DNA from 3 places in the Ensifer sp. 22521 genome. Region 3 is predicted to be linked to each of the others. Evidence: predicted binding sites of a transcription regulator. Region 3 holds the regulator's gene; each other region holds the start of a gene.

Region 1 (9,592 bases), on a different contig from region 3:
GAGGCGCCGATCAGGCGCGCCATCTGGATCTCGGTCTTGATCTTGTTCGGCATGAGGTTCAGGAGCCCGATCTGGAGCGGGCGGATATCCTGACGGATCGCCACGGTCTCGGTCATCACCCGCACACCCTCATGCACGAGGGTTTCGAAAGCGGGCAGCGTATCGGGAATCTTGATGGGCATGGGCTTCCACTCGATCAATACAAAAAAACCGGCGGCGATTGATCGCGACCGGTCCTCGGAAATCCAACTTTCCTCGGCCCTTTAGCGACTTGTTTAACGTGGCTGCAAGCCGGCCGGCCAAATCACCACGAGGAATTTGATAGCGCGACTGGGGCGCGGGGGTCAAGAAAAACGATTCGGGCGGTCGGGCGGCCCCTCATCCCGCTTCCGCGACCTTCTCCCCGCAGGCGGGGAGAAGGGAGCTTGTGGCACCCGCTCGCGCCTCCCAGGGACCGATCATTTCCGTTCCAGAAAGAAGCCCGGACATCATTGTCTCGCGGCGACCGTCGCCATTTCCGTCCCCTCTCCCCGGCTGCGGGGAGAGGGCTAGGGTGAGGGGCAACTTCCGTGCGTGTGAAGATAATCTAGGCCGTCCTGCATGCCGTATCCGAGCCGACGGCTAGCCTCGTCTAAGCCGAGCCAGAAGAAGCGAAAGCGGATCGGCGCACCACCGCCAAAGGGCGTCATTTCATGGTGCAGCCAGGTTTTCTGTTGCTCGCCGGCAAGGGCGACATGAAAATAGTGCCGGCGATGGCAGATGGTCTGGCCTTCCTTCCGGAAGGAGTAGTCCTTCGTGACGAGATGGGTGAGGCCCCGCGATGGCGTCAGCCCGGTCTCTTCCACGAATTCCCGCAAGGCCGATGTTTCCGGGCTCTCGCCCGGCTCCATCGTGCCGCCGGGCACCTGCAGCTCGATCTCGGGAAAGTCCGGCTCGTCGAAGACCAGCAACTGATCTTGCCAGGTGGCGTAGATCAGGACCTTGTGGGCGTCCGGGCTCATCCGTCGCGGCGTGCCATGAAGGCCAGGCGTTCGAAGAGATGCACGTCCTGCTCGTTCTTCAGCAGCGCGCCGTGCAGCTTCGGCAGCATGGTCTTGGCGTCGGCGCGGAGGTCGGCCGGATCGACCTCGTCGGCAACCAGCAGGCGGATCCAGTCGAGCGCTTCGGAGGTGGAAGGCTTCTTTTTGAGGCCCGGCACCTGGCGGATGTCGTAGAAGGCGGCAAGGGCTGCCGAAAGCAACGTCTTGCGGATCCCGGGATAGTGCACCTCGACGATGCGGGCGAGCGTTTCGGCGTCGGGAAAGCGGATATAGTGGAAGAAGCAGCGGCGCAGAAATGCGTCCGGCAATTCCTTCTCGTTGTTGGAGGTGATGATGACGATCGGCCGGTGACGGGCGCCGATCATCTCGCCGGTCTCGTAGACATGGAATTCCATGCGGTCGAGTTCCTGCAAGAGGTCGTTCGGAAACTCGATGTCGGCCTTGTCGATCTCGTCGATCAGAAGCACCACGCGACGGTCGGCCTCGAAGGCCTGCCAGAGCTTGCCCTTGCGGATATAGTTCCTGACCTCGTTGACGCGCTCGTCGCCGAGCTGGCTGTCGCGCAGGCGCGACACGGCATCATACTCGTAAAGGCCCTGCTGCGCCTTGGTCGTCGACTTGACGCTCCATTCGATCAGATCGAGGCCAAGGGCAGCGGCAATCTGGCGGGCAAGCTCGGTCTTGCCGGTGCCGGGTTCACCCTTGACGAGCAGCGGCCGCTCCAGCCGGATCGCAGCATTGACGGCGATCATCAGGTCCTTGTCGGCGATGTAATCTGCGGTGCCTTCGAATTGCATAATCGTCTTCCGGTTCAGCATAGGTCTAGCAGGCGGTGTCCATGGACTATCGCATATTGGCCAAAATCGGAATCGATTTGAGAAGAGATGGCGTGAGCAGAAAAGCTCGGTCTCAGCCGCGGAGGGCGGTGACTTCGATCTCGATCAGCATTTCCGGGCGGATCAGATCGCAGACGATCATGGTTGCGGCCGGACGGATCTCGCCGAAGACTTCGCCGAAGATCGGGAACACCCGGTCGGCGAAGCTGGCATCGGTGACGTAGTAGTGATTGCGCACCACGTCTTTAAGCGAGAAGCCCGCTTCCTTCAGTGCGCCCTCGATCGTCTTCAGGCAATTGCGCGCCTGCTCTTCCACCGTTTCGGGCATGGTCATGGTGGCATAGTCGTAGCCGGTCGTGCCGGAGACGAAGCACCAGTCGCCCATCGCGACGGCACGCGAATAGCCTGCCGTCTTTTCGAAGGGCGAACCCGAAGAGATGAGCTTGCGCGCCATGTCTCGCTTTAAGCCCAGGGGCGCGAGGCGCCGACCGTCTTCTCGAAGCTGTCGATCGCGGTTGCCTTTTCCAGCGTCAGGCCGATATCGTCGAGGCCGTTCAGCAGGCAGTGGCGCTTGAAGGCATCGACCTCGAACTTGACCGAGCCGCCGTCCGGGCCGGTGATTTCCTGGGATTCCAGGTCGACCGAGAGGATGGCGTTGGAGCCGCGCGAAGCGTCGTCCATCAGCTTGTCGAGGTCGGCCTGGCTGACGACGATCGGCAGAATGCCGTTCTTAAAACAGTTGTTGTAGAAGATGTCGGCAAAGGACGTGGAGATCACGCAGCGGATGCCGAAGTCGAGCAGCGCCCAGGGGGCATGCTCGCGCGAGGAGCCGCAGCCGAAGTTGTCGCCGGCAACCAGGATCTTGGCGTTCTGGTAGGCGGGTTTGTTGAGCACGAAGTCCGGGTTGACCGAGCCATCCTCATTGTAGCGGGCTTCGGCGAAAAGGCCCTTGCCTAGGCCGGTGCGCTTGATCGTCTTCAGGTAATCCTTCGGAATGATCATGTCCGTGTCGATGTTGACGACGGGGAGGGGGGCGGCGACACCGGTGAGCTTGACGAATTTTTCCATAACTTCAGGCCTTCGATTTCAGAAGAATGTTGCGCTAGCGTTTAGATGAGTTTTGCGCCGAAATGAAGGAAAATCTATCCAAACACGCTTCGCCGGGCGGGTGAAAATGCCCGCCCGGTGAAAGCTTCGCCCGGATTTCGATTGTCGGGAAGCCTCAGCCTGCCTTCACCGGGCTGTTCATGGCCCAGAGAACGCCGAAGGGATCGCGGAGCTGGCCGTAGCGGTCGCCCCAGAACATCACCTCGATCGGCATCACCACCTCGGCGCCGGCGGCAACGGCGCGGTCCCACCAGGCATCGATGTCCTCGACGGTGAGCGTCAAGGTAAAGGCCTGCGGCTTTTCCAGCGGATGGCCATATTCCGGATAGGCATCCGCCAGCATCAGCGAGCTGCCGTTGACGTAGAGATGGATGTGCATCGTCCGGCCCTGCTCGTCGAGCGGATGCCGGTTGACCTCCTTGGCGCCGAAGGCGCGCTGGTAGAATTCGGATGCCTTGGCGGCGCCATCGACCTGAAGATAGGGCAGAAGCCCGTTCAGGACCGGTGCCGGCTGCTTCGTTTCGGTTTGCTGCGTCTCAGTGTCCATGTCGTTCTCCATCCTGTTCGAAGAGCCAGGACCGTGCTGGCCTGCCTCAAGGACGGACATGGAGCGATGGATCCGACACGGGGATGGAAAAATTTCGCAGCCGGCTGAATGGCAGCTCTCGAGAAACAGCAAAAGGCTTCGAGCCGATTACGGATCGGCCCGATTGCGGATCACTACGATCGCCGGGATCAGAGGTCGATGATCGTGCCGCGACCGTCGTTCCAGATGCGCATCTCGCGCTGGCTGTGGGCGGCAGCGGCGGCGGCCGGACGGGCGGTGGCGCGGGCCGGCCTGAGGTTCAGCCGGGCGGCAATCGCGCTGCCGATCACGACGACGGCGGCGATGCCGGCCAGTGCCAGCGCCAGCGAGGCGGTCAGAACGAAGGCCGCAAACGTGATGGTCAGGGCTGCGGCCGTGAAGAGAACAGAGCGAATGCTTTGCATAATCGTCACCTTTCTGATGGCGATGTGGGGGCTCCTCCCCGCACTTGCAAGAGGCGGCTTTGCGAAAGGGGTGCGGCGGTTCGCCTCGTCTTGCGGAACGAGGCAAAGGCGGGCACAACTGAAACATGAGCAAATCGATCGAACATCACCCGGTGCGCCTGCGTCGCTCGGTGCTATCGGTGCCGGCCGACAATGCCCGCGCGCTTGCCAAGGTCGCTGAACTCGCGACCGATGCCGCGATCTTCGATCTCGAGGATGCGGTTGCGCCTGAGCGCAAGATGGAAGCACGCGAGGCGCTGGTTCGGCATCTGACGACGAACCGGCCGGATTGTGAGATCGTCATCCGCATCAATGCGCTCGGTTCCGGCTTTGGCCAGGACGATCTCGCCGCGGTGCTTGCGGCGAAGCCCGACGCCATTCTTCTGCCGAAGGTCGAAAGCCCGGCGGATATCCAGGCGGCGGCCGACTGGCTGGCCGAAAACGATGCGCCGGAGACGCTGCGTCTCTGGGCGATGATCGAGACGCCGCGCGGTGTCATCAACGCGCCTCTTATCGCCGAGACCGGCCGCACCTTCGGCGGCCGGCTCGATTGTTTCGTCGTTGGTCTCAACGACCTGCGCAAGGACACCGGCGTTCCGGATCGCCCCGGTCGCCCCTATCTCGTTCCCTGGCTGATGCAGATCCTGCTTGCCGCCCGCGGCGGCGGGCTCGACGTCATCGACGCCGTGTTCAACGATTTTCGCGACGCTGATGGATTCGACGAGGAATGCCGGCAGGGCCGCGACATGGGCTATGACGGCAAGATGCTGATCCACCCGGCCCAGATCGGCCCGGCAAACGAACGTTTCGGCGTCGAGCAGATCGCCGTCGACGAGGCGCGCGCGATCATCGCTGCCTTTGCGCTCTCGGAAAACGCCGGCAAGGGCGTCATCAATCTCAACGGACGGATGGTCGAGCGGCTGCACCTCGATCAGGCCGTGATGCTCGCCGCCAAGGCGGATCTCATCGAAAAACGAAAGACAAGATCTTGAAACTCTATCGCTTCCTGACCGGTCCCGACGACGCTTCCTTCTGTCACAAGGTGACGGCAGCGCTGAACCAGGGCTGGAGCCTGCACGGCTCGCCCACCTATGCCTTCAATGCCGATACGCAGCACATGCAGTGCGGCCAGGCGGTGTTCAAGGAGGTCGAGGGCAAGGATTACACCCCGGATATCAAGCTGTCGGAACAGTAGTCGAGGCTGTTTGCCGTCGTGCAAGTTTGCCCCTCACCCTAACCCTCTCCCCGCAGGCGGGGCGAGGGGACGCGGTTGATGCTCGCAATCGGCGTGTGAGGCCTGTTTTCTGGTATCGGTTAACCCGTGCTCCGATTGGGATGCGAACGGTACCGCGAGTCTCCTTCGCCCCGCTTGCGGGGAGAAGGTGCCGGCAGGCGGATGAGGGGCAGATAAAACGGGTTAGCCGCCGACGTGCTCGACGCTGGCTTCGATCCGCTCCATGTCGTCGTCGGAAAGGCCGAAGTGATGGCCGATCTCATGGATCAGGACATGGGTGATGATGTCACCCAGCGTCTCCTCGTTCTCAGCCCAATAGTCGATGATCGGGCGGCGATAGAGGGTGATGCGGTTTGGAAACTGGCCGGTTTCCATGGTGAAGCGCTCGCTGATGCCACGGCCCTCGAAAAGGCCCAGCAGATCGAAAGGCGTTTCCAGTGCCATGTCCTCGAAAATGTCGTCGCTCGGGAAGTCGGCAACTTCGATGATGAGGTCGGTCGTCAGCTGGCGGAATTCCTGCGGCAGGTGGCCGTAGGCTTCCAGTGCGAGCTGTTCAAAAGTGGTAAGCGTCGGTGCGTGGCGTTCCCGCCAATCATCGGTCTGGTCAATGCGGGCCATAGGCACTCCTTGTTGCCCTCCATATAGCGATTTTGCCAGTGTTTTTCGAGTGTTGAATTCCGCGGGCATGGGGACAGGAATAAATTCTTAGAATTGGCTGTTGACTCATTTAGGAAGCTCTGGAATCTAATAGAACATAACATGAACATTTATGATGGGAGTTGACCGTCATGGCCGACAAAGCCGTGGAGCGGGAGACGGTACTTTCGCTCCGAGAGACCATAGCCAGGATCGAAAACCGTCGGCTTCCGGGCGTCGTGCGCGCCGCCAAGGCGGCCGATCCCGGCGGCTTCCGTCAGCGCGAGGAAGATGAGCCTGGCCGTCGGGCGCTTGCGCTTGGCGTTACGGATCTGGACACGCTTCTCGAAGGCGGCCTACCGCTCGAAGGCATGACGGAAATCCGCAATGCCGAGACGCGCGATGCCGGCGCTGCCGCCGGTTTTGCCGCAGCGCTCAGTGTGCTCTGCCAGCAGGCGCGCCTGGAAAAAGGCGAGCCGGCAGCCCCCGTTCTCTGGATCAGCCAGTCGATGGCTTCCAACGAGGCGGGCCTGCCCTATGGGTTGGGTCTCAAGGCCTATGGGCTCGATATCCGCGGCCTCGTCTTCAGCCTGCCGCGCACGGTGAAGGACGCGCTCTGGATCGCCGAGGCGGCGCTTTCCGTTCCAAGCTTCTGTGCCGTCATCCTGGAAATTCGCGGCAATCCCGCAGCTCTTGCGCTCAGCGAGAGCCGGCGCCTGCATGTTCGCTCACGCGCGGGCCATGTTCCCCTTCTGCTCCTGCGCCAGTCCGGACACGAGGAGGCCAGCAGCGCCTTCTTCCGCTTCCTTGTCGAGCCGGCGCCGGCGCGCGAGCGTCCCCTACCGGATGGATCGATGCTTCGCGGCAGCATCGGCCATCCCGTCTTTCATGTCATCGCCGAGAAGAGCAGGGCTCCTGCGCCGCTCGGCTTCCTGCTGGAGTGGAACCCCCATGACCGCCGCCTTTACCCCATCGAGCCCCTACCAGCCGCTGCTGCGGCAGATCCAGAACCAGCGCATTCTGTCGCTCGCCTTTCCGCATCTCCCGGCCGATCGGGTCGCGCGCAAGCGCTGGGGGAACTCGTGGCTTTCCCGCGGGCGTCCTGAGCATCCGCCCCTCGTCTTTGCCGACAAGGTGAAGAGTGCGATGCGCCTCGTCGCGCTCGACGGTTACGCCGAAAAAGCGGGTTTTCACATCGGCCAGGGTGTTGCCGAAGCCCGGGCCATGTGTCCCGAGATCGACGTGCTGCCGGCCGATCCCGCCGCCGATCGGGCCCTGCTCGAAGGGCTTGCGGATTGGTGTTGCCGCTATACGCCGCTCGTCGCGCTTGATGGCGACAGCGGCCTCTTTCTCGACATCACCGGCTGCGCCCATCTTCTCGGTGGGGAAAAGGCGCTGCTCGACGATCTGCTTGCCCGCCTCTTCCATCTGGGGGTCGAGGCCCGGGCGGCGATCTCCTCGTCCGCCGGGCTCTCCTGGGCGGTGGCGCGCTTCGGCTCCGACGGCATTCTCGCCCCGGACGAGGCGGCGCGGGTGCTGGCGCCGTTGCCGATGGCGGCGCTCCGGCTGCCGCGGGAAACGATCGAAACGCTTGGCCGGGTCGGGCTCAAGCAGATCGGCGACATCATCGAGGCGCCGCGCGCGCCGCTTGCCCGCCGGTTCGGCGCGACCCTGCTTCTGCGCCTCGATCAGGCGCTCGGGCGGGAGGATGAGCCACTGTCGCCGCGGCTGCCCGTTGCTGCCCTCTCAGTGGAGCGCCGTCTCGGCGAACCGGTCCAGGGCGAAGACGATATTCTCGGCTTGACGGAAGAGCTGGCGATGCGGCTGAAACCGGAACTGGAAAAGCGTGGGCAGGGCGGGCGTCTGTTCGAGCTTCTGCTTTTCCGCGTCGATGGCGCGGTCTTCCGCATCGCCGCCGGCACGTCCTCGCCGCTCAACGAGCCGCGGCGCGTCGCCGGTCTCTTCCGCGAACGGCTGCAGGCGGTGCACGAGGATCTCGATGCCGGCTTCGGCTTCGAAATCCTCAGGCTCTCGGTGCCGAAGAGCGAAAAATACGAGGTGATGCAGGAGGATTTCTCCGGCACTCCGGACCGCGAGCGCCCGCTTGCGGCTTTCGCCGACCGGGTGATGGCAAGGTTCGGGGCGGAGAGCCTGCTGGTGCCGGCTCTTTCGGAAAGCCACGTGCCGGAGCGGGCGGCAAGCTTCCGCCCACTCACGGATCTGGGGCTCATGGGCAAGGCCGAGGCGCCTGCGCAAAACATTCCCGCGACCCTGCTTGCCGCGGCGGCTCGGCCGCAGCGGCTCTTTCCAAGCCCCGAACCGGTAGAGGCGGTGGCCGAGGTGCCGGAGGGGCCGCCGAGAAGCTTCCGCTGGCGGCGCACGCTGCACCGCATCGCACGGGCCGAAGGGCCGGAGCGGATCGCCGGCGAATGGTGGCTCGACGGCGAGCCGGCGATGGAGCGCGATTATTTCCGGGTGGAAGACGAGCGCGGCCGGCGGTTCTGGCTGTTTCGCGAGGGTCATTATGGTGCGAGCGCCCCGCCGCGCTGGTTCATGCATGGAGTCTTCGCATGAGCGACGCTGTCCCCTATTTCGAGATCGGCGCCTGGTCGAATTTCTCCTTCCTCGAAGGCGCGTCCCATCCGGGCGAGATGGTGGTTGCGGCGAGCCGTCTTAACATTGGCGGCCTTGGTATTGCCGACCGCAACACGGTTGCCGGTGTGGTGCGCGCCCATGCGCAGGCCAAGGTGGAAAAATACGCCTTCCAGCCCGGCGCGCGGCTCTCCTTTGCGGAGGACCTGCCCGACGTGCTCGCCTATCCCTGCAATCGCCACGGCTGGGGCAATCTCTGCCGGATGCTGAGTGCTGGAAACCTGCGCGCCAAGAAGGGCACCTGCACGCTCTATGAAGCCGATCTCGTCGAGTGGGGCGAGGACCTGTTGCTCGTCGTGCTGCCGGATCCTGTCATCGGCGCGCCGGAAGCAACCTTGCTTGCCGACTTTCTCAAGCGCCTGAAGCCGCATTTTGCCGACCGGCTCTATCTGGCGCTGGTGCCGCGCTATGACGGCTTCGACCAGCTTGCCTTCGCCGGACTTGCGACCATTGCCCGCCATGCCGCGATCAAGCTCGTCGCCACCAACAGTCCGCTGTTTCATGTCGCCGCGCGACGGCCGCTTGCCGATGTCGTCACCGCCATCCGCGAGCATGTGACGATCGCCACCGCAGGCTACCGGTTGCATGCCAATGCCGAGCGGCATCTGAAGACGCCCGCCGAAATGGCGCGCATCTTCCGCGACTATCCGGAAGCGATCGCCAATACCGGGCATTTCTTCGGGAGGCTGAAGTTCTCGCTGTCGGATCTCGAATATCAGTATCCGGATGAAAGCATTCCGGGCGAGACGCCGACGCAGACCCTTAGGCGGCTGACGATGCAAGGCGCACACGAGCGCTATCCCGAGGGCATTTCGCAGAAGGTTTCGACGCAGATCGAGTACGAGCTCGAGCTGATCGCCAGCAAGCGTTACGAGCCCTATTTCCTGACGGTGCGCAATATCATGCAGTTTGCGCGCAAGGCCGAAATCCTCTGCCAGGGCCGCGGCTCGGCGGCGAATTCCACCGTCTGTTACTGTCTGAGGATCACCGAAGTCGATCCGCTTTCGACCACCCTGCTCTTCGACCGCTTCCTCTCGACCGAGCGCGACGAGCCGCCG
Region 2 (9,592 bases), on a different contig from region 3:
CTCGCGGTAGATCGCAAACCGGTGCCACACCAGACAAAGGCAGAGATAAAACGACATGAATGACGCGGCGCGAAAGCTATCCCCTATCAGCAAGGATCAGGTGGACCAGCACTATCGCGAGGCGCCGAACAACCTTGAAGCCGAGCAGGCTTTGCTCGGCGCGATCCTCGTCAACAACGACGCCTTCTATCGCGTCTCGGACTTCCTGAAGCCCGTGCATCTGCATGAGCCGCTGCACCGCAAGATCTATGAGGTTGCTGGCGACATCATCCGTATGGGCAAGACCGCCAACCCGGTCACCATCAAGACCTTCCTCAAGGCTGACGAAAAGGTCGGCGACCTGACCGTCGCGCAGTATCTCGCGCGCCTCGCGGCCGAAGCGGTTTCGATCATCAACGCCGAAGACTATGGCCGTGCGATCTACGATCTGGCGCTGCGCCGCTCGCTGATCACGATCGGCGAGGACATGGTCAACATCGCCTACGACGCGCCGCTCGATATGCCGCCCCAGGGCCAGATCGAGGATGCCGAACGCCGCCTGTTCGAACTCGCCGAAACCGGCCGCTACGACGGTGGCTTCCAGTCGTTCAACGATGCCGTCGCGCTTGCGATCGACATGGCAGGTGCGGCCTTCGAGCGCGACGGCAGCCTCTCCGGCATTTCCACCGGCATCCTATCCCTCGACGCCCGCATGGGCGGCCTGCAGCGCTCGGACTTGATCGTGCTTGCAGGGCGTCCCGGCATGGGCAAGACCTCGCTTGCCACCAACATCGCCTACAACATCGCTGCCGCCTACGAGCCTGAAGTCCAGGCGGACGGTTCGTTCAAGGCCAGGAACGGCGGCGTCGTCGGCTTCTACTCGCTCGAAATGTCGTCCGAACAGCTCGCCACCCGTATCATCTCCGAACAGACCGAGGTCTCTTCGTCGAAGATCCGCCGCGGTGACATTTCCGAGGCCGACTTCGAAAAGCTCGTCGCCTGCTCGCAGATGATGCAGAAGGTGCCGCTCTACATCGACCAGACCGGTGGTATCTCGATCGCCCAGCTTTCCGCCCGCGCCCGGCGCCTGAAGCGCCAGCGTGGCCTCGATTGCCTGGTGGTGGACTATATCCAGCTCATGACCGGCTCGGGCAAATCGAGCGACAACCGCGTGCAGGAAATCACCCAGATCACGACCGGCCTCAAGGCGCTCGGCAAGGAACTGAACGTTCCGATCATCGCGTTGTCGCAGCTCTCCCGTCAGGTGGAGAGCCGCGAAGACAAGCGCCCGCAGCTCTCCGACCTTCGTGAATCGGGCTCGATCGAGCAGGACGCCGACGTCGTGCTCTTCGTGTTCCGCGAGGAATACTACGTGAAGAACCTGGAGCCGCGCGACGAGTTCGACCCGAAGTACGAAGAGTGGAAGATGAAGATGGAGCAGGTGAAGGGCACGGCTGACGTGATCATCGCCAAGCAGCGTCACGGACCGACCGGCACCGTGAAGCTCGCCTTCCAGTCGGAATTCACGCGCTTCACCGATCTCGCCGATCCCTCCTTCACCCAGTACGAAGAACACTAGAGTTCCGTGGGGGCGGCCGGAGCGGGCTGGGAAAAATGTTTGCGGTTTCCCAGCCCGCTCTACTTCACAACGAGCCGCCCAAGCGTGATGGGCTCAACCGGCACCGCCTTTTACCAGGCACCGCCTAGAACCTGACGCAACAACGCCACCGAAACCACGCCGACGGCAACGGATGCCAAGAGCGGCAGCCTGGTTGCAGCAACGGCCGTCGCCGCAGCGGCAATCGTTTCGGCCGGGCCGGTGACCAGTGCCGTCGGAGCGATGACCGCCATCAGAACCGCCGGCGGGATGGCCTCGAGGGCGCGCTTCTGGTTTTCTCCGATCGTGACATAGCGGATCAGCACGAGACCGCCGATGCGGGTCGCGACCGTCGCGACGGCCATGGCCAGGATCGCAAGCAAAGTGTTGAGATCGACGCTCATGCGTGGGCCTCCTTGTGTCCGCCTGAAAGCATAGCCACGACGACGCCGGCTGCAGCACCCGCCGCAATGTACCAGACGCCCGGCAGCAATTGATGCGTGACCACGGCCGCACAAGCGCTTGCGGCCAGAACGGCGCCCGTTTCGCGCCCCTTCCAGAAACCCATGACCAGGATGATGAAAACGGCAGGGAATGCGAAGTCGAGGCCGATGACCTTGGGATCGCCCAGCAGGGCGCCAACCATCGCGCCCGTCAGGCTCGTCAGGACCCAGGCGCAGTAGAAGGGCACGGCGAGGCCGGCATACCAGGCGGGCGTGAGTTTGCCATTGCTCGCGCGCATCTCGGCCATGGCCCAGATTTCATCGGCGAGAAGCAGCATCGAGGCATAGCGGGCCGGCCCGGAGAAACCGTCAAGCTTGCTGCCGATCGAAGCGCTCATCAGCACATGGCGGACGTTGACGAGCAGTGCCGAGAAGCCGAGTGCGGCCCAGTTCGCCGGATGTGTCCAGATATCCATGGCGACGAATTGCGACCCGCCGGCAAAGACCAGTGCGCTCATCAGCGTCACCTCGGCCGGCGTCAGCCCCTTGGCCGCCGCCACCGCACCGAACACCAGGCCGATCGGCATGACGGCGACGATCAGCGGCGTCATCGCGATCGCCGCGGCCCGAAATTCCTGCAACGCATTTCTTACCTGCAACGTCCCTGTCTCCATTCACACGAAACGCAGAACGTCTATAGGCGGAAGCAGGTCCCGTATTGAACGAAAGTGATCAGCCGGCACGGAAGGCGCCGGGTGTCACGCCGGTGCGCGCCTTGAAGTGGCGGCTGAAATGCGCCTGATCGGCGAAGCCGCACTGGTAGGCCGCATCCACCGCCGACCAGCCATGCCTGAGCAAGGTCTTGGCGGTGCGCACGCGCTTGTCGGTCAGAAAGGCATGTGGAGTGATATGGAATTCCTTGCGGAAGGCGCGGATCAGGTGCGCGCGGCTGAGCCCTGCGACCTTGGCGAGTTCCTCGAGCCCGACGTCTTCAGCATAATTCTCGATCAGATAGTCCCGCGCCCGATGCACGGGGGACTGCTCGCGCGTCTCGATCGGGGTGATGATCGTACTGCCGTGCCTCTCGAACATCGCCGCAAGCACGCCGAACATTCTTTCTTCGGCCTCGAGCGTGCCGCCTGCCACCTCAAGCGTTCGGTGCGCTTGATGAAAGGACAAGGCGAGGTCCGGATCCTGCAGCACCCGCCTCGAGAAGGACGGCGTTCCCTTGAAAGCGCGACCGGTCACGTCCTCGATGATGTTCACCAGCAGATCGGCGCTCGGATAGACCATGCGATAACGATAGCCGCTGCCGCCGGGGTGGCCGTCGTGGATTTCGTCGGGGTTGATCAGGTAGAAGAACCCAGGGCCGGCTTCAGAGCGCTCGCCCTTGATCTTGCTAATCTGCGAGCCCGCCTCGATCGCGCCGATGCTGAACGTCTCATGTGCGTGCGGCGCGAATTCATGGGTAATGAAGGTCGCCGTCAGACATTCCATGCCCATAAAACGAGGATCGCGCCAAAAGCGCGTGCGCTCACCGCCTTCAATCGGCATGACCTCTATGGCTTCTTCCTGCGAAATCGTCTGCATTGAGCAACCATAGTGACCCGAGGCGGTCCCGTCTTGCACAAAAGTGCTCATCCTTCCTTCGTGGCCCGCGTGACGGCGATGCGACAGGCGAGCATTTGCGACCATGGGCCGTTGGCTGTATTGCTCTTCGTATCGTCCACGAAGAGTGTCCGGCATGCTCCCCCCAGAATTTCTTTCCGCCTCCAACCGCCTCACGATCGATCTCGGTGCGCTTGCCGACAATTGGCGGACGATGAATGCCCGCTCCGGCAAGGCGCGGGCGGCAGCGGTCCTGAAAGCGGACGCCTATGGCCTGGGCATCGATGATGCAGCCCCTGCCCTCTATGCCGCCGGTGCGCGCGACTTCTTCGTCGCCAATGCCGAGGAAGGTGCGGAACTGCGCCCCCTCGTTCCGGAGGGCCGCATCTACATTCTCGCGGGCATGTGGCCGGGCAACGAAGAGCTCTTCTTCGACAATGACCTGGTGCCGATCATCAATTCCGACGAGCAGCTTGCGGTGTTCATGGCGGCTCTTTCCGAGCGCGGCGATCACCCCTGCGTGCTGCATATCGATACCGGCATGAACCGGTTGGGCCTCTCGGTCGAGGCCGCCGTGGCGCTTGCCAATGACCCGGCGCGACCCGCAAGCTTCTCGCCAGTCCTGATCATGAGCCACCTCGCCTGTGCCGACGAACCGCAGCACCCGTTGAACGCCTACCAGCTCGGGCGCTTCCGCGAAGCGACAGCTGCCTATGAGGGTGTCGATGCAAGCCTTGCCAATTCCGGCGGTGTCTTCCTGGGCGCCGACTATCATTTCGAGCTCACCCGGCCGGGCATCGCCGTCTATGGCGGCGAGGCGGTCAACGATGCCATCAACCCGATGACCCCAGTGGTAACCGCCGAAGCCAGGATCATCCAGATCCGCGAGGTCGCGGCCGGAGGCACGGCGAGCTACGGCGCGTCGGCCCGCTTCGACAGAGACAGTCGCATCGCCACCGTCGCGGTCGGCTACGCCGACGGCTACCATCGTTCGGTCTCCGGCGGCGGCGTGACTCTACGGCAGGCAACGCCGTCAGGGGCATTCGGCTTCCTGCACGGCAAGCGCGTGCCGCATGTGGGGCGCGTCACCATGGACCTCAGCCTGTTCGACGTCACCGACCTGCCGGCCGGTGCAGCGCGGCCGGGCGATTACATCGAGCTTTTCGGCCGAAACATCGCCATTGACGACGTGGCGCGCGCCGGCGGAACCATCGGCTATGAGCTGCTGACCAGCCTCGGGCATCGTTACATCAGGAACTATGTCGGTGCCGTCTGACGTGGCTTTCCTGCATTTTCCTTGCGGCCTTCGCTAAAATTCACCTTTTGTTCCGCGTTCCGCGGCATTATGTGACGACGAAGGTGATTCTTCTGTCGTCGGCGGCATCGCCTCGCATGTGTGCCGGCGGCTCCCAGATTTCGAAAGTCCGATCCTGATGGCGAAAGCCCGTACCCAATTCATCTGCCAGAACTGCGGCACCGTCCACACCCGCTGGGCGGGCAAATGCGAAGGCTGCGGCGAATGGAACACGATCATCGAAGACGATCCGACAGCGGGCATCGGCGGCGGTCCGACGCGCGCTCCGAAGAAGGGCCGCCCGGTGGCGCTCACCACGCTTTCCGGCGAGATCGAGGACGCGCCGCGTATCCAGACCGGCATTTCGGAATTGGATCGGGTGACTGGCGGCGGCTTCGTGCGCGGCTCCGCGCTGCTCGTCGGCGGCGATCCCGGCATCGGCAAATCGACGGTGCTGATGCAGGCGGCCGCCGCACTTTCGCGCCGCAAGCACCGCGTCATCTATGTCTCCGGTGAAGAGGCCGTGGCGCAGGTGCGTCTGCGTGCGCAGCGCCTGGGTGCTGCCGATAGCGACGTGCTGCTGGCCGCAGAGACCAATGTCGAGGACATCCTGGCAACGCTTTCGGAAGGCAAGCGCCCCGATCTGGTGATCATCGATTCGATCCAGACACTCTGGAGCGACATCGTCGATTCGGCGCCCGGCACGGTCACCCAGGTGCGCACCGGCGTGCAGGCGATGATCCGCTTTGCCAAACAGACGGGCACCGCCGTCGTGCTCGTCGGCCACGTCACCAAGGAGGGCCAGATCGCCGGCCCGCGCGTCGTCGAACACATGGTCGATGCGGTACTCTATTTCGAAGGCGACCGCGGCCACCACTACCGCATCCTGCGCACCGTCAAGAACCGCTTCGGCCCGACCGACGAGATCGGCGTTTTCGAAATGTCGGACAAGGGTCTGCGCGAAGTCGCCAACCCGTCGGAACTGTTCCTCGGAGAACGCAACGAAAAATCGCCGGGCGCCGCCGTCTTTGCCGGCATGGAAGGCACCCGCCCCATTCTTGTCGAAGTGCAGGCGCTCGTCGCGCCGACCTCACTCGGTACGCCGCGGCGCGCTATCGTCGGCTGGGACTCGGCCCGCCTATCGATGATCCTCGCTGTGCTCGAAGCCCATTGCGGCGTACGCCTCGGCCAGCACGACGTTTATCTCAATATCGCCGGCGGTTACCGCATTTCCGAGCCGGCCGCCGATCTAGCTGTGGCTTCCGCACTGGTTTCATCGCTTGCCGGGCTTGCCCTTCCGGCGGATTGCGTCTATTTCGGCGAAGTCAGCTTGTCGGGCGCCATCCGGCCGGTTGCGCATACCGCACAACGCCTTAAGGAAGCCGAGAAACTCGGGTTCTCGCAGGCGGTCCTGCCGTCCGCGTCCACCGAATTGCCGAAAAACGGCAATGGCCGATGGAGCGAAATGGAAAGCCTGCCGGATCTGGTGGCGCGCATCGCGGGATCGCGAAACGCGCTGAGACCGGTGGAGGACGAAGATTGAAGATGCGGGTGTCGCAGACCGTCCACTACTGCATAGTTCCTTAGATCGGGATCGATTTAAGGACAAAATTATGCAGCAGGTCTGAGCGCTACAGCGACCTTTGCGCGCCCGAAAGGACGCGCAGCGCTGTAGGGGCCGCGAAGAGGCTGAAAATGCCCTGAACGTCAAGCAGGGCCGATGGCGGATAGGCTTGAGGAGACCCGGACGAACCGGGTCCGGAGTAAGGACAAAATGCCCATTACAATTCTCGACGGTATCGTTCTCGGCGTCGCCCTGTTTTCCGCAATCCTGGCCATGGTTCGAGGCTTCTCGCGCGAGGTGCTCTCGGTCGCGAGCTGGGTCGGTGCGGCCGCGGCCGCCTATTTCCTCTACCCGCAGCTTCTGCCCTACGCCAAGCAGTACACCAACAGCGATACTGTCGCGCTGATCGGATCGGCGGCGGTGATCTTCCTGGTCGCGCTGATCATCATTTCCTTCATTACCATGCGGATTGCCGATTTCATCATCGACAGCCGCATCGGCGCGCTCGACCGCACCCTCGGCTTCCTGTTCGGTGCCGCCCGCGGCATCCTGCTGGTCGTCGTCGCCATGCTGTTCTTCAACTGGCTCGTCGCGCCGCAGCAGCAGCCGACCTGGGTAACCCAGGCGAAATCGAAGCCGCTGCTCGACAATCTCGGCAACAAGCTGATCGCGCTTCTGCCTGAAGAAGCCGACGCCACCATTCTCGACCGCCTGCGCGGCAAGGACACCACCGGCGAAGGTGAAGGCGAAGCACCGGCGGCGACCCCCGGCCAGACACCGTCGACGACGCCGGAGCAGGCGCCCGCCGACGACGCACCGGCCACCAACGGCTGAGACAGGAACGATTTGCCGACAAAGCCCGCCCCGCGGGCTTTGTCCTTTTGGGGAATAACGCTTGCAGCCGTTTTCAGCTAAGATCGCTTGAAGATGGCGGGCCTGATCACGATATGCGCACCGGTACGGAGCAAAGGCGACAGTGATGACCGATCTGAGATCCATGGAAATCCACGATGAACTCGAAGGCGATGAACTGCACGAAGAGTGCGGCGTCTTCGGCATATTGGGGCACTCGGACGCGGCGGCGCTGACGGCGCTCGGCCTGCATGCGCTCCAGCATCGCGGCCAGGAAGCCGCCGGCATCGTCACCTTCGACGGCAAGCAGTTCTGCACCGAAAAGCGCATGGGCCTCGTCGGCGACCACTACACCGACCCGGCGACGCTGGCAAAGCTCCCCGGCTTCATGTCCATCGGCCACACCCGCTACTCGACGACGGGCGAAGTGGCGCTGCGCAACGTCCAGCCGCTCTTTGCCGAACTTGAAGTCGGCGGCATCGCGATCGCTCACAACGGCAACTTCACCAACGGCCTCACCCTTCGCCGTCAGTTGATCGCCGATGGCGCCATCTGTCAGTCGACCTCCGACACCGAAGTCGTCCTGCACCTGATCGCCCGTTCCAAGCAGGCCTCCTCGTCCGACCGCTTCATCGACGCCATCCGACAGATGGAAGGCGGCTACTCGATGCTGGCGATGACGCGCACCAAGCTGATCGCCGCGCGTGACCCGATCGGCATCCGACCGCTCGTCATGGGCGAACTCGACGGCAAGCCGATCTTCTGCTCCGAGACCTGCGCGCTTGACATCATCGGCGCAACTTACGTCCGCGATGTCGAGAACGGCGAGGTGATCATCTGCGAGATCCAGCCCGACGGATCGATCTCGATCGATTCTCGCAAGCCGGAGGTATCGCAGCCGGAACGCCTCTGCCTGTTCGAATATGTCTATTTCGCCCGCCCGGATTCGGTCGTCGGCGGCCGCAGCATTTACGTGTCGCGCAAGAACATGGGCATCAATCTCGCCAAGGAGGCGCCCGTCGAAGCCGATGTGGTGGTTCCGGTACCGGACGGCGGAACGCCGGCCGCCCTTGGCTATGCCCAGCAGAGCGGCATTCCCTTCGAATACGGCATCATCCGCAACCACTATGTCGGCCGCACCTTCATCGAGCCGACGCAGCAGATCCGCGCCTTCGGCGTCAAGCTCAAGCACTCAGCCAACCGCGCGATGATCGAAGGCAAGCGCGTCATTCTGGTCGATGATTCGATCGTGCGTGGCACGACGTCGGTGAAGATCGTGCAGATGATGCGGGAGGCCGGTGCACGCGAAGTGCATGTGCGGGTCGCGAGCCCGATGATCTTCCACCCGGATTTCTACGGCATCGACACGCCGGATCGCGACAAGCTGCTCGCCAACCAGCATGTCGACCTCGCCTCCATGTGCCGCTACATCGGGGCAGACTCGCTCGAATTCCTGTCGATCGACGGCCTCTATGAGGCGGTCGGCGGCGAGAAGCGCGATCCGAAGGCGCCGCAGTTCACCGACCACTATTTCACCGGGGACTATCCGACCCGCCTTCTCGACCAGGAAGGCGCCAGCAATGTCCGCAAACTCTCGGTTCTCGCCAGCAACGGATAATCAGACAATAAAATGACGATCGATCTCAAAGGCCGGGTGGCCGTGGTCACCGGCGCATCGCGCGGTATCGGCTATTTCACCGCTCTCGAACTGGCCAAGGCCGGTGCCCATGTCGTCGCCTGCGCGCGCACCGTCGGCGGGCTTGAAGAACTCGACGACGCGATCAAGGCGGCGGGCGGTTCGGCGACGCTGGTGCCGTTCGATCTCGCCGACATGGCAGCGATCGACAAGCTCGGTGGCGCCATCAACGAGCGCTGGGGCAAGCTCGACATCATGGTCGCCAATGCCGGCGTGCTCGGCACGATCTCGCCGATCGGCCATGTCGAGGCGAAGGTGTTCGAAAAGGTAATGAACATCAACGTCAACGCCACCTGGCGGCTGATCCGCTCGCTGGAGCCGCTGCTGATCAAATCGGACGCCGGCCGTGCGCTGATCCTGTCGTCGAGCGCTGCGCACAAGTGCAAGCCCTTCTGGGGCCCCTACTCCGCATCGAAGGCCGCCGTCGAGGCGCTGGCTCGCACCTGGGCCGGCGAAACGCAGCGCCTGCCGCTGCGCATCCTCTCTGTCGATCCCGGCGCCACCCGCACGGCGATGCGCGCCCAGGCGATGCCCGGCGAGGATCCGGAGACCGTGCCGC
Region 3 (9,592 bases):
GATCTGGTTGCCGGGATCCGGGAGCCCAGTGGCATTGCGGAACGTCGCAACCGGCATGCCAAGCTCGCGCGCGCGCGCCGTCATCCGCTCGGCAAAAGCGCCCTCATTCCCGGTCATGCCTTCAGCAAGGATAATGCAGGCATCGTTGGCAAGCTGGACCGCCACACCCTGCAGGAGGTCGGCGACGCGGATGCGGGATTTCAATGCGGCAAACATCGTCGAGGTGCCGGCGGGCGCACCGCCGGTGCGCCAGGCGTGCTCGGACACCTCGAAGGTGGTTTCGGCGGAAAGCTCGCCCTTGCCGAGAGCCTCGGCCACGACCTCCATCGTCATCAATTTGGCGAGCGATGCAGGCGGTATCGGTTGATTTTCGGCGCGTGAGAAAAGCACGGTGCCGGTTTCGGCATCGACAAGCAGGATCTGCTTTGCCTTGGTATCGAAAGCGGGCGCCGGTGTCTGCGCGAATACGGCGCCTGTAAACAGCGCAACGCCGAAAAACACCGCCGAAAACATCTTCATGCGCATGGGAAACTCCGGTTTCCCCTTGGGCATAGCAGCGTGGTCATTTTGGCACAACGCCGCCTGCGGTTAACGGACAGAACCGCTTGCTTTCTGGCGCTTGGCGTAATCGACAATCACTTGGGGGGTAAGCTGCTTCCGGTCGACCATAATCGCTTCAAACGGCGATTCGGCGTCGCTGACGCGGACTTCGACGTAAGCTGCAGCATAGGCCATGTTGCCATCGGGCATCGGGATGAACTCGGGCCGCTCACGCGGGATCGGGCCGATTTCCGGCAGCATCACGAACTCGTTCAGCGATTGCGGCTGGGCGAACTGCGGCACGGGAGCTGCGAGCGCCGTCATCGGTTCGCCAACATCGAGCGAGGCCTGTGCGGGGACGGTGATCGTGCCAAGGCTCTGTTTGCGGAACGGCTCGTTGGAGGCGACCATTACGCCGGTCGCGATCTGGCCTTCCGGCATCACGCTCGGGCCACGTTCGCCCTTCTGAACGTAGGACGCCATCAGATAGGGCATGTCGTTGCCTTCAAGCGGCGCGCGGCCGACATATTGCACGCGCACCTGCGCGCTGCCCTTGCGCTTGATATCGAGCATGTCGGCCGTCTTCGAGGAAACGTCGATGATCCGGCCGAATTCATAGGGGCCGCGATCGTTGACGCGCACAATGACGGACGTACCGTTTTCCATGTTGGTGACGCGCGCGTAGCTCGGCAGCGGGAACGTCGGATGGGCGGCCGACAGATGGGCCTTGTCATAGACCTCGCCGTTGGCGGTCAGGCGACCATGAAAGGCCGAGCCGTACCAGGAAGCCGTACCGGTCTTGTTGTAGCCGAAGTCTTCCCTCGGCTGATACCACTTGCCCTTGACCTGATAGGCCTTGCCGACCTGATAGCGTCCGCCGCCCTTGGGGATGTTGTTACCGGTGGCAACGCGCGGGCTCGCCTTCACGCCGTAAACGGATTCGGCGAAGTATTCCTTGCTCCGCGGCTTCTTTTTGATGCTCGACGTGGATCCGCAGGCCGCGAGCGTTACGCACAGCGCAGGAATTGCCGCAAGGCGCAGTCCCTTGACCAGATATGCCGCATTTTTACTGGATGTCATCTGTCCCACAACATCGATCGAATAAGCCGTACTCGAAACCTTCCGCTCGTGCCCCCAGCGGAAATCTCGGCGTCCCGAAACGGAACAGTCGATTAAACATGACAGCAACAAGGCGAAAATGCGAACTCATCCACAGATCAGCGCCGGATTTCATGCGTTATGGTTTACAGATGGTTACCGGCGGAGCGTGCCCGCGCACTCCAGTCCGGCCATCGAGAAAATCTTTCAGCGACGCATGTTAAATCTTGCAAAGCGACAGGGCTTCGCGCAATAACGCCGTGCCCGGTAAGCAGTTGACTGCGACTTCAGGCAAGGACAGGTGGCCGAGTGGTTTAAGGCTCTGGTCTTGAAAACCAGCGTACGGGAAACCGTACCGTGGGTTCGAATCCCACCCTGTCCGCCATTTTCCCAAGGAATATAGTCCGACGATGGACCGCCATCCCTGGCGGTGCTTCACTTTAATGAGCGTACGTCGGCAGGCGTCAGCGCCGTCTGGTTCGCCTCGGGCAGACGACGACTGGGCCCTCCGCCCTTCACGCAAGCCGCGGGTTAGAGGCTGAACGGATCACGCGCTGAGCGTTTCTCGCTCGGCGCGTTGAACGGATCGGACTTCTTCTCCTTGGATTTGCGGCCCTCGTCGGCGATGATCTCATCCACGGCCCGCTGGCATTTCAGGAGTTCTTCCGCCGCCGGGCCGGTGCCGCGCAAACTGAGGTTTGCGACAACGCGATCGTCAAAGGCGATCGCCAACGTCCTTTTGCGCACGAACCCCGTCAGGAATTCCGCATCGGTGACGTTCACGAAGAGGAACTTGCCGCTCTCGTCGCCGGCGGCGGTCGCCGCCGCACTCCAGGGATCGCTCTTGTCGAAGCGGAACGTCAGGTCATAGTCCTTGCCGACCTCGAGCGACTTCCAGTCGTCGCTGGCGAAACTCATGTAGAGCGGCGATTCGGAGCCCTTGGGATAGAACCCCAGGCGCAGCCTGATTCCGCCTTCGAACATCGACGTGATGAAACACGAGCCTTCCATCGACGTGTCGGAAGCAACGGTCCAGCGCCGACTTCCTTCCATTTGATGATCTCGGAGTCCTCAGCCACGGCCGGTCCCGTGGCCATCAGACAGCTCACCAATCCGAACAGCAATCTACGCATGCAAATCCCCCGTTTGCCCGCATTTTGATAGGTCGCCGCGTGACTGTCGAGGGTGGGTAACCCGCACCCATGCAAAATCTTAGGAATATTCACCTCCCAGCGGAACGACGCTCACGCCAAGATCACATGGCAAAGGGATCTTTCGACGACTTGGTCTGGCCGCCGCCAGCAAAGGGGTCATTGTTTGGCGCATTCCCGCCAGCGCCCGCAAACGGATCGGCGGCCGCCCCCTGCCCGCCGTTTGGCATCAACGCAATCACCGCCTCCTGGCATTTGAACATCTCGCTGACGGCCTTCATCGAATCGCGCAGGCTGAGGCTCGCCACCACGCGCCCTTCGAACGCCAGCGCCAGCGTGTTCTTGCGCACGAATTCGGTGAAGAAGTCGGTGTTGGAGAAGTTGACGACCAGAGCCTTCGAGCCTGTGAGGTCCACGCCGAACGCGACAGCCGGCCACTGGCGGCCACGGTCGAGCTGCAAGGCGACGTCATACTCCCTCTGCGGCTCGATCGATTTCCAGTTGGCATTGCCGATCGAAAGAAACGCCAGGTTCGCCGATCCTCTCGGATAAAAGCCGATTCGAAGGATCATTCCGCCGTCGTAGCTCGTCGCCGCATAGCACGAGCCGCCCAAGGACGGATCGGAGCCCACCGTCCAGGCATTGATCTCCTTCCAGATATTCGAACGCCCTTCTTCAGCAGCGGCCGCTCCCGCCGCCACCAACAGACAGAGAACCGCCAACGACAATCTACGCATGCAACCACCCCATTTTTCCCGCAACCTGTCGAGACGTGCGGCATCTTCACAACACGGATTTGTGCACGCCGGCAGCGAGGCCGCGACTTGGCGCAACCCAAGCGATTGCAGCGCGGACGGCGCGCCAGGCTGAGGCGGCTTCGCCGCTGCGTGCCCCTGGCGCAAAACGGCCACAGCCTGCACTCAAAGAGCTGTTGAACACATGACAGTGATCGCCAAGCTTGCTGGACTTCGGAACGAAAGCGCGGTTCACATCGTTAACCGCCCCGTAGTCCCACCCTTGCATCAAAGTGGACGATCACCGTGCTTGCCGCCCTGCTTCTCGCTTCGATAGTCGCGTCGCCTAATATGCCTGACGTCAAGCTCAGCGCCGCCACGGTGGACGAACTTCAGACCGATTTCGAGAGCGCCGTGCCGTGCCATCAGATCGATGGACGCAAGGTGTGGAAGGGTGCGATCGCGTTCTACATCCAGTCGTTCGTCTATGATGGCGACAGGCCGGTCGCGACCGATGCGGCGGATGCCGTACTTCCAGAAGACAACAGCGCCGAGACGGTGAAGGAATTCGAAGACGCCTGCGCCGCCACGCAGCCGGCCTAGCCTCTTTGCACAAAAACGCTCGCGATTCGTTCGAATCGCCGTGCCGTCGCGCAACGCGCTGCCCCACGGCCCTCCGTTTGGGCACGATCATCGCCCAAACCCGCTCTGCTCCCGTAAAAGTGACCAATCGACACGCACAGACGCGCCAATTGTCTGAATTCACGGAATTTTAGGCACTTGCGGAACACATATGGAACAGATAGTGTCTGTTCTTGATTTGTTTCACGCCTCTGGGAGCGACGTGCCATGCTGACCCGCAAGCAACAGGAATTGCTTCTCTTCATTCACGAACGCATGAAGGAGTCAGGCGTCCCACCATCATTCGATGAAATGAAGGATGCGCTCGACCTGGCGTCGAAGTCCGGCATTCACCGTCTGATCACGGCACTCGAAGAACGCGGGTTCATTCGCCGTCTGCCGAACCGAGCCCGCGCGCTCGAGGTCATCAAGCTTCCGGAAGCCTACGCGTCAAGCCAGCAGCAGCCCCGCCGCGGCTTCTCGCCCAGCGTGATCGAGGGCAGCCTCGGCAAGGCGCCAGCGGCCGCTCCTGCCGCACCGCCAAAGCCCACGCCCGTGGCCGACAACACATCGGTTTCCGTCCCGGTCATGGGCCGCATCGCTGCCGGTGTGCCGATCTCGGCGATCCAGAACAACACGCACGACATTACCATACCGCTCGACATGATCGGCAACGGCGAACACTACGCTCTCGAAGTCAAGGGCGACTCGATGATCGAAGCCGGCATCTTTGACGGCGACACGGTGATCATCCGCAATGGCAATACGGCCAATCCCGGCGATATCATCGTGGCGCTCGTGGATGATGAGGAAGCGACGCTGAAGCGCTTCCGGCGCAAGGGCGCATCGATCGCGCTCGAAGCCGCGAACCCTGCCTACGAAACAAGGATTTTTGGGCCCGATCGGGTGAAGATCCAGGGCAAGCTCGTCGGGCTGATCCGCCGCTACCACTGATTCCGAGGGAAACCTGGCATCCGACCGAGCCTCGCCACCGCTTGCGGCTGCGAGGCTCTGTTTATTGAAGGCGACCTGAAGGCACGCCTCTTACTCGTGGATGGTGTACTCGCCGAGCTCGCAGAGGTCCTGCATGTCTTCGGTCGTATCGAGGCCGGAGCCTTCTTCGAACTCGAAGCGCATGTCGTACTTGCAGACCTCCCGGCCGTCGGCGATGGTGATCTCCATGTCTTCCCCTGGGTTCAGCACCTGCCGGCCGAAAACATCGTCTTCCCACTCATTGACGCCCACAGGCGACGTATAGAAGTTCGTCAGCACTGCGTTGGTGTTGTTCTTCAGCTTGAAAACCAGATCCTCTGCCTGCGCCTCAAATGTGGTCGCAGCGAAGAGGGCCAAGGCCGTCAGGACAAGTTTCGTCTTCATATATGCGATTGCCTCCGTTTTGATGATGACGGACGCTACCGATGCGGCTGATGTCAGCGGAGTCATCGTTCCCCCTCTACCGATTTCACCGAAGCGATAAGATCCGATAGTGGCTTAGAAGACGTGGCTTGTGCGGGCGTGTGGAGGCAAACACACACAATCGCTCTGCCCTGAGGCAGAACGTCTATCCGCACTAAAATGAGGTGAGAGTTATTGGAGGCCTCGCCCGGAATTGAACCGGGGTACAAGGATTTGCAGTCCTCTGCGTCACCACTCCGCCACGAGGCCTCACAGCTCGGATAACCGAGCGTTGGCGCGGATTTAGAATGATTGCAGAAAAACCGCAAGAGGCATTTTCCGAAAAACGCGCCGTCGATTTGTAAGACGGATACTTTCCACAGAGCGATCGCGAACCTCCGCCGATCGCATCTGGGGTGGCCTCAACACCAGGGCGTCGCGTGTCCTGTCCACGGCCGCACCAGCCCCTCGGATACGAGCACACGCCCGATAGACTGGTCGCCGCGGGTGACCAGCCGCAGCTTTTCACCGGCCTTGGCATCCTGACGGCCGCTCGCCGTTTCCAGCCTGAAGTCACCCGCATTCAACAATTCGCGCAGGCGCTGCTTGGCATAGAAGCCGCGCGAACGTTCCTTGTCGCAGCTTGCCTGGCGAATACGCGGCGCATCGACGTCTGCGACGCGGATCGTTTCGCCGTGGTACAGGAAGGTGGCGCCGTCGATCACGCAGTTGTCGTTGCGAATCCCGCAGAAATAAAACTGATCCGTGCGAACGGATGCCGTCTTCACTTCCTCACTGGGCCGCACCACGGGTGTCGGCGCCTTGGCGCCGACGTCAACGGACGGCACCGGAGCGGCAAGGGCAACTCTTGTCACCGGATTCGGCTTCCGCTTCTCCGCCTGTTGCGCGGGACGCTCGTCCGCTTTCTGCGCGACACGAACGGGCTTCGGCCTCGACTCGTGTCGGGACGTGGACGCGACCACGTCCGATACCACCGGCCAATGTTTCAGTTCGGCGCGATGATCGTAAGCGACCACGCCGCCGACAGTGAGTGCGGCGGCCAGATACCACGGCGCCATACCGCCTTGTTTGCCCCTGCTCCGACCGGAATTCCGGCTTCGACGTTTCGTAGTGGCTTTGGCCATGCGTTCCCATCCTGATTCGCGACCGCATTATGCGTTTGATGGGTTGCCGAAAAGTTTTCGGCGGCCTCCCTCAACAAAGGGTTCAGCCGCTTCGCTGGGAATCAATTGGCAGAGAATCGAAGCCGAGGCATCCGGGACGGTTGACCGCAATAGCTCCGGTTCACGAGCCGTTCGAAGAATTGGCTCGTCCGCGCCAGCGCGCCCACCAGACAGCCAGCCGACGCCGGCGACGGCGGACGGATGGGATATCGTGAGAAAGCACGATGAGGCCCAACGGTATCATCCAGAAGCCGAGCACCGGCAGAAAGCCGAGAAAACCAAAGAAGATCAGGAGCGAGCCCAACAGGATACGCAGCAGTGGTGATTCCGGCAGCGTGATGCGCCACTTCCCGAGCACGATCTGACGCGTCTGCGGATCAATCCCGAAATGCGTCTGCTTCCTGTTTTTATTCATCATTCCCTATCCGGCATCTTTTCCCACAATTGGGGACTTCTCCACAGCCTGGCAACCGAACTTGTCATTTTTTTTGAAAAAACCGCTTGGCAAATCGGAAAAGCATGCGTATTAGCAGCCTCACTTCTGAAGCGCACAGCGAAACAGCGGCGCGGATGATCCCTGGTAGCTCAGCGGTAGAGCATTCGACTGTTAATCGACAGGTCGCCGGTTCGAATCCGGCCCGGGGAGCCAGTTTCAAAAAGAGCCATTTGCAGAAAATGCGAATGGCTCTTTTTCATTTTGCACCTAAGTTCCCCCGGTGATCAATCCCAGTCCTAGACGGCACCTATGACAAAGGCGGCGCCCATCATCGTCTGGTTCCGCAAGGACCTGCGCCTTGGCGACAACAGGGCCCTTGCGGCTGCGGCCAATGAGGCCGCCGTCATTCCGCTCTATATCCGGGAGCCGCACGGAAGCGGCAACGGTCCGCTGGGCACGGCGCAGCAATGGTGGTTGCACCATTCGCTGGAAGTGTTGGAGGCTCGACTGGGCCGGCTCGGCTCGCGACTCATTCTCCGCTCCGGCGACCCGCTGGACGTCCTCAGTGAGGTGTCGCGCCTATCGGGATCGAAGCGTGTCCATTGGAATCGCCGCTACGACCCGTGCGGCATCGCCACCGATATAGCCCTGAAGAAAGCACTCGCGGCTCAGGGCATCGCGGCCGAGAGCTTTGCCGGGCAATTGCTGCACGAGCCCATGCGCTTGCTGACGACGACCGGCGGGCCCTATCGCGTGTTCACGCCTTTCTGGCGCGCGCTCGAAGCGAAGGTTGAGCCGGCTCCGCCGATCGACGAGCCGCAAAAGATCGCGACGCCGGAAAGCTGGCCCCCTTCAGAACAGCTTGACGCGTGGTCGCTTCTGCCAACGAAACCGAACTGGGCAGCGACGTTCAGTGAAATATGGATGCCGGGGGAAAAAGGCGCGACCACCCGCCTCGACGAATTTATCGACGAAAAGCTTGCAGACTACAAAGTGCGCCGGGACCGTCCAGAGGCTGACGGCACATCCCTGCTCTCTCCTCACCTCGCCTTCGGAGAAATCTCGCCGGCGCAGATCTGGCACGCGACGCAGGGAATCGAGACCGATGGCGGTGAAGGCATTGCCACCTTTCGCAAGGAAATCACCTGGCGCGAATTCTCCTACCACCTGTTGTTTCACTATCCCGAACTCCCGCGTCGCAATCTCGATCGCCGGTTCGATCGTTTCCGCTGGCTGGACCACGAAGGAGATTTTTCCCGCTGGACCAAGGGTTTGACCGGTTTCCCGATCGTCGACGCCGGCATGCGCCAGCTCTGGCGGCATGGCTACATGCACAATCGCGTGCGGATGATCGCCGCCTCGTTCCTCATCAAGGACCTGCTGATCGACTGGCGGAAAGGCGAACAATGGTTTCGCGACACCCTCGTGGATGCGGATCCGGCCAACAACGCCGCAAGCTGGCAATGGGTCGCGGGATCGGGCGCGGATGCGGCGCCGTTCTTCCGGATCTTCAATCCTGTTCTCCAGGGCGAAAAGTTCGACCCGGATGGAGCCTATGTGAAGCGATTCATACCGGAACTCGATCGGCTTGAGCCACGCTACATCCATCGCCCCTTTGCGGCTCCGGCTGCCGTGCTTTCGGGCGCCGGCATCGAACTCGGCACAACCTATCCAAAACCGATCGTCGACCACGCCCTTGCGCGGGATCGGGCGCTTTCAGCGTTCCGCGAGATCACAAGCCCGCCAAGAGAACCGTAACGGATACGCGCACCCGGTAGAAATCCATGGTTGGCGTCTCGGGCGATTGCCGCTAGGCTCACCTTACGGATGCAACAGCTGAGGGGGTGGTGTATGCGTGAGCTGGAAGCAAGTCTCGCCGCGTTCAACGGCGCACAGGAGCTTTCCGCCGAGAATCTCTCGATGGTCCTGCGGGATTTCCCATTGAAGGCACGCATGGTGCTCAGCGCGCTCGTGCATCTTCAGGCCGGGACATTGATGCTCACGGTGCCGGATGGCCGCAAACTGGTGATGAGGGGCAAGAGAGCGGGCCCAAGCGCGATTCTCACCTTGAACAACTGGAACCTGCCGCAACGCGCCGTGACAGGCGGCACGATCGGGGCTGCCGAAAGCTATATCGACGGCGACTGGGACAGTCCCGATGTCGGCGCTTTTCTCGAGCTCTTCCTCGTCAATGCCGAGATCGGCAAGCACTTCCCGAACCGGGCGCGCGGCCTGCTTCATCTTGTCGAAAAGTTCCTGCACTGGCGCAACGCGAATACGAAAACCGGCGCACGCCGCAACATCTCCGCTCACTATGACCTCGGCAACGCCTTCTACAGCGAATGGCTGGATCCGAGCATGACCTATTCGTCCGCACTCTACGCCACCGGCGCCAACGACCTTCGCTCCGCGCAGGCGGCCAAATATCGCGCT

What was found. The regulator LexA, encoded in region 3, represses DNA repair genes until DNA is damaged. The targets are predictions, from matches to a motif close to TGTTCNNNNTGTGTTCNG.
Region 1: a site for LexA is predicted at 5,995-6,012, ahead of ACTJKE_RS03380 (ImuA family protein). Genes of this name have one in related genera too.
Region 2: a site for LexA is predicted at 4,941-4,958, ahead of radA (DNA repair protein RadA). Genes of this name have one in related genera too.

The regions. Positions count from the first base shown of each region.
Region 1 covers NZ_JBQENM010000002.1:263,094-272,685, forward strand. Annotated here, with positions in the region: gene metA (homoserine O-acetyltransferase MetA) at 1-182, opposite strand, end outside; SAM riboswitch at 244-321, opposite strand; gene ACTJKE_RS03335 (NUDIX hydrolase) at 549-1,001, opposite strand; gene ACTJKE_RS03340 (AAA family ATPase) at 998-1,837, opposite strand; gene ACTJKE_RS03345 (RidA family protein) at 1,950-2,330, opposite strand; gene leuD (3-isopropylmalate dehydratase small subunit) at 2,339-2,944, opposite strand; gene ACTJKE_RS03355 (VOC family protein) at 3,099-3,530, opposite strand; gene ACTJKE_RS03360 (hypothetical protein) at 3,719-3,973, opposite strand; gene ACTJKE_RS03365 (HpcH/HpaI aldolase/citrate lyase family protein) at 4,099-5,004, shown strand; gene ACTJKE_RS03370 (DUF1737 domain-containing protein) at 5,001-5,207, shown strand; gene ACTJKE_RS03375 (metallopeptidase family protein) at 5,430-5,864, opposite strand; gene ACTJKE_RS03380 (ImuA family protein) at 6,035-6,988, shown strand; gene ACTJKE_RS03385 (DNA polymerase Y family protein) at 6,903-8,456, shown strand; gene ACTJKE_RS03390 (error-prone DNA polymerase) at 8,453-9,592, shown strand, end outside.
Region 2 covers NZ_JBQENM010000006.1:257,461-267,052, forward strand. Annotated here, with positions in the region: gene ACTJKE_RS11030 (replicative DNA helicase) at 56-1,558, shown strand; gene ACTJKE_RS11035 (AzlD family protein) at 1,669-1,980, opposite strand; gene ACTJKE_RS11040 (AzlC family ABC transporter permease) at 1,977-2,630, opposite strand; gene ACTJKE_RS11045 (AraC family transcriptional regulator) at 2,752-3,609, opposite strand; gene alr (alanine racemase) at 3,764-4,903, shown strand; gene radA (DNA repair protein RadA) at 5,061-6,464, shown strand; gene ACTJKE_RS11060 (CvpA family protein) at 6,696-7,319, shown strand; gene purF (amidophosphoribosyltransferase) at 7,465-8,955, shown strand; gene ACTJKE_RS11070 (SDR family NAD(P)-dependent oxidoreductase) at 8,968-9,592, shown strand, end outside.
Region 3 covers NZ_JBQENM010000009.1:37,535-47,126, reverse strand. Annotated here, with positions in the region: gene ACTJKE_RS15320 (D-alanyl-D-alanine carboxypeptidase family protein) at 1-525, opposite strand, end outside; gene ACTJKE_RS15315 (septal ring lytic transglycosylase RlpA family protein) at 589-1,620, opposite strand; tRNA gene ACTJKE_RS15310 (tRNA-Ser) at 1,934-2,023, shown strand; gene ACTJKE_RS15305 (hypothetical protein) at 2,170-2,691, opposite strand; gene ACTJKE_RS15300 (hypothetical protein) at 2,894-3,709, opposite strand; gene ACTJKE_RS15295 (hypothetical protein) at 3,830-4,126, shown strand; gene lexA (transcriptional repressor LexA) at 4,373-5,098, shown strand; gene ACTJKE_RS15285 (hypothetical protein) at 5,189-5,521, opposite strand; tRNA gene ACTJKE_RS15280 (tRNA-Cys) at 5,736-5,809, opposite strand; gene ACTJKE_RS15275 (thermonuclease family protein) at 5,962-6,618, opposite strand; gene ACTJKE_RS15270 (hypothetical protein) at 6,845-7,138, opposite strand; tRNA gene ACTJKE_RS15265 (tRNA-Asn) at 7,298-7,372, shown strand; gene ACTJKE_RS15260 (cryptochrome/photolyase family protein) at 7,469-8,917, shown strand; gene ACTJKE_RS15255 (SAM-dependent methyltransferase) at 9,011-9,592, shown strand, end outside.